One region of the Sinobaca sp. H24 genome, then DNA from elsewhere that is predicted to be linked to it. Evidence: riboswitches for the same ligand, from Rfam matches in the RefSeq annotation. Region 1 holds a riboswitch; the other holds the start of a gene.
What was found. A riboswitch is a leader RNA that binds a small molecule or an ion and turns the genes downstream of it on or off. The one in region 1 is predicted to bind lysine.
Positions count from the first base shown of each region.

Region 1 (5,724 bases):
ACTTGCCGCTATTCAGACAGACGGTGTGCTTTCCATGAGCGGCGGCCCTATGGAAGGTCTTAAAGAAGCGCTCGGACGCAAGAGCCTCCGTAAAGGAATCAGCACAGAAGTCGGTGAAAAACAGGCAGCTATTGATCTAAATATCATTATTGAATACGACAAAAGCATTCCTGAAGTATACCGGAATGTCACTAATAACGTAACGACAGCCATTGAAAAAATGACCGGCCTGGAAGTTGTGGAATTAAACCTGTATGTAGATGATATTGATACCGCAGATGACAGCAAGCTTGGAGACCGCAAAGAAAACAAAGAAGAAACAAGCACTACGACACCTCGCGTGCAGTAAACACACAGCTGTTTCATCCGTACGTTAATCAATTAAGGAAATGAGGTGTAGAACCATGTCCATATTATTCCGAGCCGCGCTCTTTCTTTTTGCTGCCGGCAGCCTGTTTATTTTATATACAGCTGCAGGAACCTGGCTTAATTGGGGAACAGCCCCCTGGATAGAAAATTCCATACTCGGCGCATCTCCGGGTTCTCAGTCTTTCTGGATTGTCCTGCTTTTAGCAGTGTTATGGGTTATTCTCAGCATTCTTATTTTTCTCGGGGCTTTCCGTTATACGAAAAAATCCAGAATGCCTGATATCCGCTGGAAAAACGATGAAGGTCATATAGACGTATCAAACGATACGATTAAAAATATTATTTACCGGAATATCAATAATTTTGAAGGCCTCGACAGCTCTGAAGTACAGATTCAGCATATCGAATCCGATAATGTCCTGAACGTCAGGGCCCATATTACTATTAATGGAAAAGCTCCTATCCAGACGCTTTCCGAAAAAATCCAGGAAGCAGCAAAAGCTGATTTGGAGCGCATCACTGAAATGGATGTTAAAACGTTTGACGTCATTATTAAAGATAATCTTGAACCAAGCCAGTCCGTTCCTAAAGGACCGAAAGTTTCCAGAGTTCAGTAATTATACATTCTATAAGGTGGTGTACAAATAATGAATGAAGAAAGAGATATGAACCAGCCGGATACAGCATCCTCCAAACAATGGATCGACTACAGAGGACGAATCGTATGTACAGTATTGGCACTGCTTCTCGGAATTATCTTTCGGGATTCGGTGAAGCACTAGTTGTAGCCATCTTTCTAGCAGCAGGCTACCTAATTGGAAGACAGCTCGACGGACACAGGGATTTTCAGGATGCAACCCGGAAAACGATGGAGTTTTTGACCGCCCGCAGATAATACCGGCGGCCGTGGGAATGTTACTACTATTATTTAGGAGGCATTTATTATGCAGAATGGACCAAACGGAGAAAATAAAAAAAGAAGCGAATCACAGAGAAGAAGCAATAAGCCGGAGGCCTCTCCGGCAGAAGAGCAGAAAGAGTCAGCTGAGCGTATGGGAGGCCCGGGCTCTCCGGCCAGAAACATGGAAGGACGCACACCGGTTCAAACGTCCAGTGATTCACCCTCAGAAAAAAAGGATAATCTTCCTGCTGACACAAAAGACAACGCTCCGGCTTCTACGTCATCTGTTCCAGCAACAGCCACGAGCAGCCTTTCAACAAACACACCGAACAATCCGCCCTCTTCCACTTCCATTTTAATTGATGAGGAAGTAGTGAAGAAAATTGCCGCTGTCGCATTGATGCGTGTAGACGGCATTGTAGGAATGAGCGGCGGTGTTGTGGAAGGTATTACAGATCGTCTCGGCAGCGGAAACCTGACAAAGGGCGTCAGCGCAGAGGTAGGAAAAACCCAGGCTGCTCTTGATGTAAATATTATTGTAGAATACGATAAAAGCATTCCAGCTATTTTTGAAGAAGTACAGACTCATGTCGCTCATGACATTGAACGAATGACCGGCTTGGAAATTGTAGAAATTAATTTGACGGTCGATGATATCGACAAAGCCGGGGATGAGAAACTAGCTCCTCCGGAAGAAGAACCTAAAGATCCAGCTCCGCCTCGTGTTCAATAATTATCTTAAAGCTGCCGGCAACCGGCAGCTTTTTCTTTTCGCTTTCCATGCGGTTTCATTTTTCATTCGATGCCCGGGTAAATATGATAAAATAAAAAAGCATACACGACAACAGAGACCTTTTATACAGAAAAATAGAAAGAATGGAGAGAAGCTATATGAAAACAATTGCAATTGACATGGATGGCACCCTTCTCCACGAAGAAGGCTATATAACAAAGGAAAATGCCACGGCTCTGGAAAAGCTTCAGGAAAACGGAGATAAAGTCGTAATTGCTACAGGAAGAGGCATGCCTGATGTTCAGCGTCTTTTACAAGAAGTAAACGTAAAGCCTGATGGTATCATTTCCTTAAATGGCGCCATCATTTCCTGGGGAGAGGAAATAATCCGGGAAGTACACATGATCCGCGAGGATGCTGTCGCTTTAATGCACTGGCTCGATGAGCAGCAGATTTACTATCATGCCTATACGAACAAAGGCATTTATACTCCCCCGCAGTCGAGTGACTATTTCCGCAGTGACCTTGATGCCTTCACAGCCACCCTCGATAACGGCAATGAGGTAAATGAACGCATTTGGAACGTTGCAGAGGGCCACCGCCGGAAATCCAAAATGAAAGACCTTCCCGCCCCTGAATTTATTGAAGAAAACCAGATTACCGTTTATAAATTTCTTATTTTGTCTATGCTTGGAGAGAAGCTGCAGGGATGCCGAAACAGCTGGGAAGACCAGGAAAGTATCCATATTACCTCTTCCGGTCGTGATAACCTGGAAATTATGCATCCAAACACCCAAAAAGGAATTGGCCTAATGCATTTAACCGAGCATGCCGGGCTTTCTATGGATAAAACCTATGCGATAGGAGATAACTTTAACGACCTGCCTATGTTTGAAAAAGCAGCTACGAGCATTGCGATGGGAAACGCCGAACCGGAAGTAAAAAAAGCAGCAACGTTTGAAACAACGCATCATAATGAAAGCGGCGTAGCGCATGCTATTGAAACGTTTGTACTGAACACTCCAGCAGGCAGCAGCTTATCCTGATAAAAGGTTTGCTTTCCTCATGAAGCCATTGTTATAATTATTTTTGAATAAATTATGTGAATGAAGCGGTATGGAAAACACACAGAATGACTGAACATCCAATTTTATAGAAAAGCCTCATCGCTCGATGAGGTAGAGGCGCGGACGAAAAGAAGTATGTACAGATAGGGTGACACCGATAACCTGTACAAAAAGGGTTCTCCGCCGAAATGCCCGGACAGGTCATCTTCCGGGCATTGGGCCTGTATTAAATAAATACAGGACTGCCGCAGAATCAACTGCGGAGAGCTACCTGTTTTCACCGGATCCGAGGTGTCCGCTGCATGGTGACAGTCTGTCTCCATGCAGTTTTTTTATTGCCTGCGGCCATTTATAAATCAGGATACAGGCTTTGGTGAATTGCGCTGTCATACGTATGCTTCATGATGAACTGGAGGAATAATAATGGAAGAATTATCTGCTCTGTCGCTTCTGCCGCCTCTTCTGGCTCTTGCGATGATTATTGTTACAAAGAAGGTTCTGCCTTCTCTGGGTTTAGGTATTTTAATCGGTGCCCTGCTCATCAACGACTGGTCTTTGCTTGCTTCCCTCTCATACATATGGTCTATTTTTGCCGGTTTTTTCTACACGGATGGCGCCATTAATACGTGGGAGCTTTATATTATTTTCTTTCTGCTTATTCTCGGTGTCATGGCTGCCTTAATCAGTCTTTCCGGGGGCAGCAGAGCTTTTGGAGAATGGGCCCTGCGCCGTGTCAAAACAAGAACCGGTGCCCAGCTGGTTACCTTTTTATTCGGTATCTTAATATTTATTGATGATTATTTTAACAGCCTTACTGTAGGTCAGGTAAGCCGTCCTTTAACCGACCGTCACGGGATCTCCCGGGCAAAACTTGCCTATATTGTTGATTCTGTCGCCGCTCCTGTCTGCGTTATTGTGCCGCTTTCCAGCTGGGGCGCTTATATTATTACGATTATTGCCGGAATCCTTGAATCCTATCAGGTAAATCAATACAGCGGTCTGCAGGCATTTTTGTACATGATTCCAATGAACTTCTATGCGATTACGGCCCTTCTGCTCGTTCTTCTGATGATTGTCTGGAAGACTGATATCGGACCAATGAAAAAACACGAGCGCCTCGCACTTGAGGAAGGCGTGCTGTTTGACAGCTCCAAGCTTGGCATACCGGGCGAAACAGGCGGACAGCTTGATGAATTAACCGGCCGCGTCCGCGACCTTGTTCTTCCTATCGTTATTCTTGTAGCCGCAACGATCGTCTTTATGATCATCACTGGTGCTCAAAATGCAGAAACGGTTACGTACTGAGCGTGTTTGCTGAAACAGATGTGTCCGCATCTCTTGTGTACGGCGGTCTGATTGGATTAGCCGCGGCTCTTATTCTTACCCTCACTAAAAAGCCAAAGTCTTCTATGGTCGGCAAAGCAGGAGCAGCGGGTATTAAAGCAATGATGCCGGCTATTTATATTTTAATTCTTGCCTGGATCATTGTAGCTGTTATCGATGAGCTGCAGACCGGAGCATACCTGGCTGCATTAATTGACGGCAGCATTCCGCTGTTCCTACTGCCTCTGCTGCTGTTTATTGTAGCCGGCTTTATGGCTTTCTCGACCGGGACATCCTGGGGAACATTTTCGCTTCTTCTTCCGATTGCCGGAGAAATTGCAGCTACGCTTGATATTACAATGATGCTGCCTTTCTTAGCCTCTGTGCTGGCCGGTTCTATTTTTGGAGATCACTGTTCACCTATTTCCGATACGACAATTCTTTCGTCTACCGGAGCAGGAAGCCATCATATCGATCACGTAGTGACACAGCTTCCTTACGCCCTGATTGCAGCCGGAGCCTCTTCTATAGGCTACCTTGTTCTTGGAGTATCCGGAAGCATGTGGCTTGGGCTGTTAACCGCTGTGATCCTTCTGGTAGCAGTCGTCTATATCATGAAAATAATTCTGTCCAAATCAACGACAGCTTCAGCATAATAAAAAGCCGGAACCTGTTTAAAACAGATTCCGGCTTTTGCTGTTTTTCTTGTTCACGAACATAGAGTATTTTTGTTACGCGAACCAGTTAAGGGCTGCCGGCTTTTTATTACGGAAAATATGTTTCACTTCTGTATACTCCTCAAAGCCGATATGACCGAGCTCCCGGCCAAACCCGGACTGCTTGTACCCGCCCCAGGGAGCCTGGGCAAAGTATGGATGAAAGTCGTTAATCCAGACCGTACCCATACGAAGCTGTGCTGCTACACTTTCCGCTTTGGCGATATCATTTGTAAATACAGCACCCGCCAGACCGTAAATGGTGTCGTTAGCGAGCGTTACGGCTTCCTCTTCTGTTTGGAACGTCTCAATAGTAAGAACCGGACCGAATACTTCCTCCTGCACAATTCTCATATCCGCCTTACACTCTGTAAAGATAGTCGGCAGATAGAACGAACCATTCTGCAGTTCTTTCTCCTGAGGACGGGAACCACCGAGAACAAGCTTTGCTCCTTCTTCCTGCCCTATTTCTACATACTTCTCCACCTTGGCGCGATGCTCATTGGATATAAGCGGTCCGGACTGGGTGCTTTCGTCAAAACCATTGCCCAGCTTAATATTTTTAGAGCGTTTCACAAGCTCCTCTACAAATTCGTCGTGAATGCTTTCTTCTAT
Region 1 is NZ_JALBWT010000008.1:15,868-21,591, reverse strand. It holds gene MMY81_RS12340 (Asp23/Gls24 family envelope stress response protein) at 1-349, shown strand, start outside; gene amaP (alkaline shock response membrane anchor protein AmaP) at 405-986, shown strand; gene MMY81_RS33360 (hypothetical protein) at 1,017-1,151, shown strand; gene MMY81_RS12330 (Asp23/Gls24 family envelope stress response protein) at 1,314-2,003, shown strand; gene MMY81_RS12325 (HAD family hydrolase) at 2,162-3,049, shown strand; lysine riboswitch at 3,175-3,348, shown strand; gene MMY81_RS34030 (Na+/H+ antiporter NhaC family protein) at 3,494-4,375, shown strand; gene MMY81_RS34025 (Na+/H+ antiporter NhaC family protein) at 4,378-5,049, shown strand; gene betB (betaine-aldehyde dehydrogenase) at 5,125-5,724, opposite strand, start outside.

Region 2 (5,724 bases), on a different contig from region 1:
GTCTTTCCTACGGAAGCGAGTCCGCGGGTGCAGCCCACGCAATGAGCCAGACGCTTGGCGGTATTATCCCTGTTGCGCACGGTCAGTGTGTAGCAACGATGATGGGACCTGTTATGGAATATAACTGGAAAGGTGCTCCTGAGCGCTTTGCCCGTATGGCACAGGCTTTTGGCATCAATACAGCAGATATGACAACCGAAGAAGCTGCAAAAGCTTCTGTGAAGTGGATGTATGATCTTGCTGAAGATCTGGATATCCCTAATCTCGAAGAACAGGGCGTATCTTCTGACATGATCGATCGTCTTTCTAAAGAAGCCATGAAAGACCCTCAGACAGAAGGAAATCCAAGAGATCTTAAAGAGCGTGACTATCAGTGGATCTACAAGCGCTGCTTTAACCAGGTACCAAGCTCTATCCAATAGAATATAATCAAAAAACCTGCGGATGTCAGATCCGCAGGTTTTTTAGGTATTTATATTTTTATGAGGCGGAAGCTGGAGCTGATTTGGATAAAAACACTTTTATAAGATAGACAGCAGCTACAAGCAGCACGACAGCCGTTACCAGGCCGAGCCACATGCTTCCGGACAGGCCAAGAACAATATACCCGGCAGAAGATGCTCCGGCTGCAATGAGGGCATATGGGAGCTGTGTCACGACATGATCAATATGGTGGCTTCCGGCTCCCGTGGACGAGAGAATCGTCGTATCGGAAATAGGGGAACAGTGATCCCCGAAAATAGAAACCGGCCAGAACAGAGGCTAAGAAAGGCAGCATCATCGTAATATCGAGCGTTGCTGCAATTTCTCCGGCAATCGGAAGAAGGAGCGAAAATGTTCCCCAGGACGTGCCGGTTGAAAACGCCATAAAGCCGGCAACAATAAACAGCAGCAGGGGCAGAAGAAATAACGGAATACTGCCATCGATTAATTCAGCAAGATATGCTCCTGTCTGCAGCTCGTCTATCACGGCTACAATGATCCAGGCGAGAATCAGAATATAAATAGCCGGCATCATTGCTTTAATACCCGCAGCTCCTGCTTTACCTACCATAGAAGACTTAGGCTTTTTAGTGAGGGTAAGGATAAAAGCGACGGCTAATCCAATAAGTCCGCCGTAGACGAGAGAAGCGGACACATCTGTTTCGGCAAAAACGCTTAACACCGTTACAGTTTCCGCATTTTGGGCACCAGTGATGACCATAAATACGATCGTTGCAGCGACAAGAATAACGATAGGAAGCACAAGATCACGAACACGGCCGGTCAACTCATCAAGCTGATCGCCCGTTTCGCCCGGTACACCAAGCTTGGAACTGTCAAAAAGAATACCGTCCTCAAGCGCGCGGCGCTCGTGTTTTTTCATCGGGCCAATATCTGTTTTCCATACAATCATCAGAAGAACGAGCAGAAGAGCTGTTATTGCATAGAAGTTCATCGGAATCATATACAAAAATGCCTGCAGGCCGCTGTATTGATTTACCTGGTAGGACTCAAGGATGCCGGCAATAATCGTGATAATGTAAGCACCCCAGCTGGAAAGCGGTACAATGACACAAACAGGCGCTGCAACAGAGTCGACGATATAGGCGAGCTTTGCTCTGGAAATACCATGTCGATCTGTTAAAGGACGGCTTACCTGGCCGACCGTCAAGCTGTTGAAATAATCGTCTATAAATATTAAAATACCGAACAAAAAGGTTACCAGCTGCGCACCGGTTCTTGTTTTGACCCGGCGCAGCGCCCATTCCCCAAAAGCTCTGCTCCCGCCGGAAAGGCTGATTAAGGCCGCCATCACACCGAGAATAAGCAGAAAGAAGATGATATAGAGCTCCCACGTGTTAATGGCCCCATCCGTGTAGAAAAAACCGGTGAAAATGGACCATATGTATGAGATCGAAGCCAGCACGGACCAATCGTTAATAAGGAGAGCACCGATTAAAATACCCAGCCCAAGGGATGGCAGAACCTTTCGTGTAATAATAATCATCGCCAGAGCCAAAAGTGGCGGCAAGAGCGACAACGCAGATAATTCTTCCATTATGATTCCTCCAATTCGTCATGAAGCGTACGTATGCCAGCACATATCAAAAAGCCTGTATCCTGATTTTTTAAAAAGAAAAGGCCGGCCGCAGGAAATAAAAAAACTGCACGGAGACAGACTGTCACCATGCAGCGGACACCTCGGATCCGGTGAAAACAGGTAGCACTCCGCAGGATATGGCTGCGGCAGTCCTGTATTTATTCAATACAGGCCCAACGTCCGGAAGATGACCTGTCCGGGCATTTCGGCGGAGAAACCTTTTTGTTCAGGTTATCGGTGTCACCCTATCTGCACATACTCCTTTTCATCCGCGCCTCTACCTCATCCAGCGATGAGGCTTCTCTATGAAATTGGGTTTTCAGTCCATTTGTTTATCTTACATACTGCTTCATTTCATGATTTATTCAAAAATCATTATAACAATGGGGCCGCAGGGAAGCAAACCTTTTATTACGTCAGGCTGCTGCCGGCTGGAGCATTTAGTACAAATGTTTCAATAGCGTGCGCTACACCACTTTCGTTGTGATGAGTTGTCTCAAATGTAGCGGCTTTTTTCACTTCCGGTTCCGCATTTCCCATTGCAATGCTTGTAGCTGCTTTTTCAAACATAGGAAGATCGTTAAAATTGTCTCCAATTGCAAAGGTCTTATCCATAGAAAGGCCGGCGTGTTCGGTTAAATGCATTAGTCCAATGCCTTTTTGCGTGCTTGGATGCATGATTTCCAGGTTATCCCGGCCTGAGGAGGTAATGTGGATGCTCTCCGCGTCTTCCCAGTTGCTGCGGCAGTTCTGCAGTTTGTCTCCGAGCATGGACAAAATAAGAAATTTATAAACGGTAATCTGATTTTCTTCAATAAATTCGGGCTCGGGAAGCTCTTTCATTTTTGATTTCCGACGGTGGCCCTCTGCCACCTTCCAAATTTTCTCATTGACTTCATCGCCGTTGTCGAGGCCGGAGGTGAAAGCATCGAGGTCACTGCGGAAGTAGTCGCTGGACTGCGGAGGCGTATAAATTCCTTTATTCGTATAGGCATGATAATAATCTGCTGTTCATCAAGCCAATGCATTAAGGCGACAGCATCTTCGCGGATCATATGAACGTCCCGGATAATATCCTCTCCCCAGGAAACGATAGCGCCGTTTAAAGAAATAATGCCGTCCGGTTTTTGACGTTTACTTCGTTAAGAAGCCGCTGCACATCCGGCATACCTCTTCCCGTAGCGATAACGACTTTATCTCCTTTTTCCTGAAGCTTTTTTAAAGCAGACGCGTTTTCTTTCGTCACATAGCCGTCTTCGTGTAGAAGAGTGCCGTCCATATCAATTGCAATTGTTTTCATGTAGCTTCTCTCCATTCTTTCTATTTGTTCTATATGAAAAATCTCTATTCGTACGTTTGCCTTCTTATTTTATCATAGTTACCGGGTTATCGAATGAGAAATGAAGCCGCCGGAAAGCCAAAAAAAGCTGCCGGGGGTCCGGCAGCTTTACAAGATTTATTGAACACGCGGTGGTGCAGTATTTTTTGGTTCTTCTTCCGGAGGAGACAGCTTTTCATCTCCGGCTTTATCAATGTCGTCTACTGTTAAATTAATTTCAACGATTTCAAGGCCTGTCATCCGCTCGATATCGTGAGCAACATGCGTTTGTACTTCCTCAAAAATAGCTGGAATGCTTTTATCATATTCTACAATAATATTTACATCGAGGGCAGCCTGAGTTTTTCCTACTTCAGCGCTGACACCTTTTGTCAGGTTACCGCTGCCAAGCCGATCCGTGATACCTTCTACAATACCGCCGCTCATTCCTACAATACCATCGACACGCATCAATGCAACAGCCGCAATTTTCTTCACTACTTCTTCATCAATTAAAATAGAAGTGGAAGAGGGCGGGCTGCTCGGCGTGGTGGTGGAAATGCTGCTTGTCGTCGTCGCTGCAGGTACAGATGATGAAGAAGATGGGCTGGTCTCTTTTGTTTCAGCAGGAAGGTTTTCCTTTTTTTCGGAAGAGGAATCGCCCGACGTTTTAACCGGAGTGCGGCCTTCCATGTTTCTAGCCGGGGATCCAGGCCCGCCCATACGATCTGCTGACTCTTTTTGTTCCTCTGCCGGAGTCGCTTCCGGTTTACTGCTTCTTCTTTGCGGTTTATCGCTTCTTTTTCTGTTTTCACTGTTTGGTCCGTTCGGTCCGTTCTCCATAATAATTGCCTCCTAAATAATAATAGTGACTTTCGTTTGGCTGTTTATGCTTATCTGCGTGCGGTTAAAAACTCCATTGTTTTCCGGGTAGCGATCTGAAAATCTTTATGACCGTCAAGCTGTCTGCCGATTAGATAACCGGCTGCTAAAAAGATGGCTACAACAAGTGCTTCGCCAAATCCCCACAATAAGAAAATAACTCCTAGAAGCAGTGCCAATACTGTACATACAATTCGTCCTCTGTAGTCAATCCATTGTTTGGAAGACGAGGCAGGATGCTCCGTATTCGCCTGGTATTGTTCTTTTTCTTCGTTCATTATTTGTACACCACCTTATAGAATGTATAACTATTACTGCACCCTGGAAACTTTTGGTCCTTTAGGAATGGACTGGCTTGGTTCAAGGTTGTCTTTAATAATGACATCGAATGTTCTAACTTCCATCTCTGTGATGCGCTGCAGATCAGCTTTAGCTGATTCCTGAATATTCTCAGACAGCGTCTGGATAGGTGCTTTTCCATTTACAGTAATATAAGTTCGTACGTTTAGCGTATTGTCAGACTCGATATGCTGAATTTGTACTTCAGAGCTGTCGAGACCTTCGTAGTTGTTAATGTTGCGGTACACAATGTTCTTGATCGTATCTTTGGACACATCAACATGACCTTCATCATTTTTCCAGCGGATATCAGGTAATCTATATTTCTTTGTATAACGGAAAGCACCGAGAAATATAAGGACACTTAACACAATCCACAGTACCGATAATAATAAGACGATCCAGAAGGGTTCGGAGCCGGGAGACGAGCCCAGGATAGAATTTTCAATCCAGGGAGCGGTGCCCCAATTAAGCCATGTACCAATAACGGTGTATAAAATAAACAGGTTGCCGGCAGCAAAGAGAAATAGTGCGGCTCGGAATAATATAGACACGGTTCTACACCTCATTTCTTAAGTTAATTAACGTACGGATAGAACGTTTTGTTTACTGCACGCGAGGTGTAGTATTACCGGACTCCAGCTGATTCTGGCTGCGGTCGCCGAGCTTGCCTTCATCGGCTGTATCAATATCGTCTACATATAAGTTTAATTCAACGACTTCGAGCCCTGTCATCTTTTCGATGGCAGCTGTTACGTTGTTCGTTACGTTTCTGTAAACTTCCGGAATATTTTTGTCGTATTCAATAACAATATTCAGGTCAATTGCTGCCTGTTTTTCTCCAACTTCGGTGCTGATACCCTTACGCAGGCTCTTGCGGCCGAGCGCTTCCTTCAAGCCTTCCATAGGACCGCCGCTCATGGAAAGAACGCCGTCTGTCTGAACAGCTGCCAGACCGGTGATTTTCTGAACTACGTTATCATCAATTTTAAGTTTTCCGGGGATACGCTGTTTGGAATTACTGCTGTTGGAACGTGTACTGCCCTGGTTCTGCTGCATAATTTATTTCTCCTCACATAATGGAATTTGTATTATTGCACGC
Region 2 is NZ_JALBWT010000001.1:79,901-85,624, reverse strand. It holds gene gbsB (choline dehydrogenase) at 1-422, shown strand, start outside; gene MMY81_RS33655 (Na+/H+ antiporter NhaC family protein) at 481-702, opposite strand; gene MMY81_RS00525 (Na+/H+ antiporter NhaC family protein) at 665-2,041, opposite strand; lysine riboswitch at 2,197-2,371, opposite strand; gene MMY81_RS00520 (HAD hydrolase family protein) at 2,495-3,058, opposite strand; gene MMY81_RS00515 (HAD-IIB family hydrolase) at 3,186-3,383, opposite strand; gene MMY81_RS00510 (Asp23/Gls24 family envelope stress response protein) at 3,540-4,244, opposite strand; gene MMY81_RS00505 (DUF2273 domain-containing protein) at 4,295-4,561, opposite strand; gene amaP (alkaline shock response membrane anchor protein AmaP) at 4,595-5,176, opposite strand; gene MMY81_RS00495 (Asp23/Gls24 family envelope stress response protein) at 5,229-5,681, opposite strand; gene amaP (alkaline shock response membrane anchor protein AmaP) at 5,714-5,724, opposite strand, start outside.
Region 2: linked by a shared signal. The riboswitch ahead of MMY81_RS00525 (Na+/H+ antiporter NhaC family protein) and the one ahead of MMY81_RS34030 (Na+/H+ antiporter NhaC family protein) in region 1 are both predicted to bind lysine.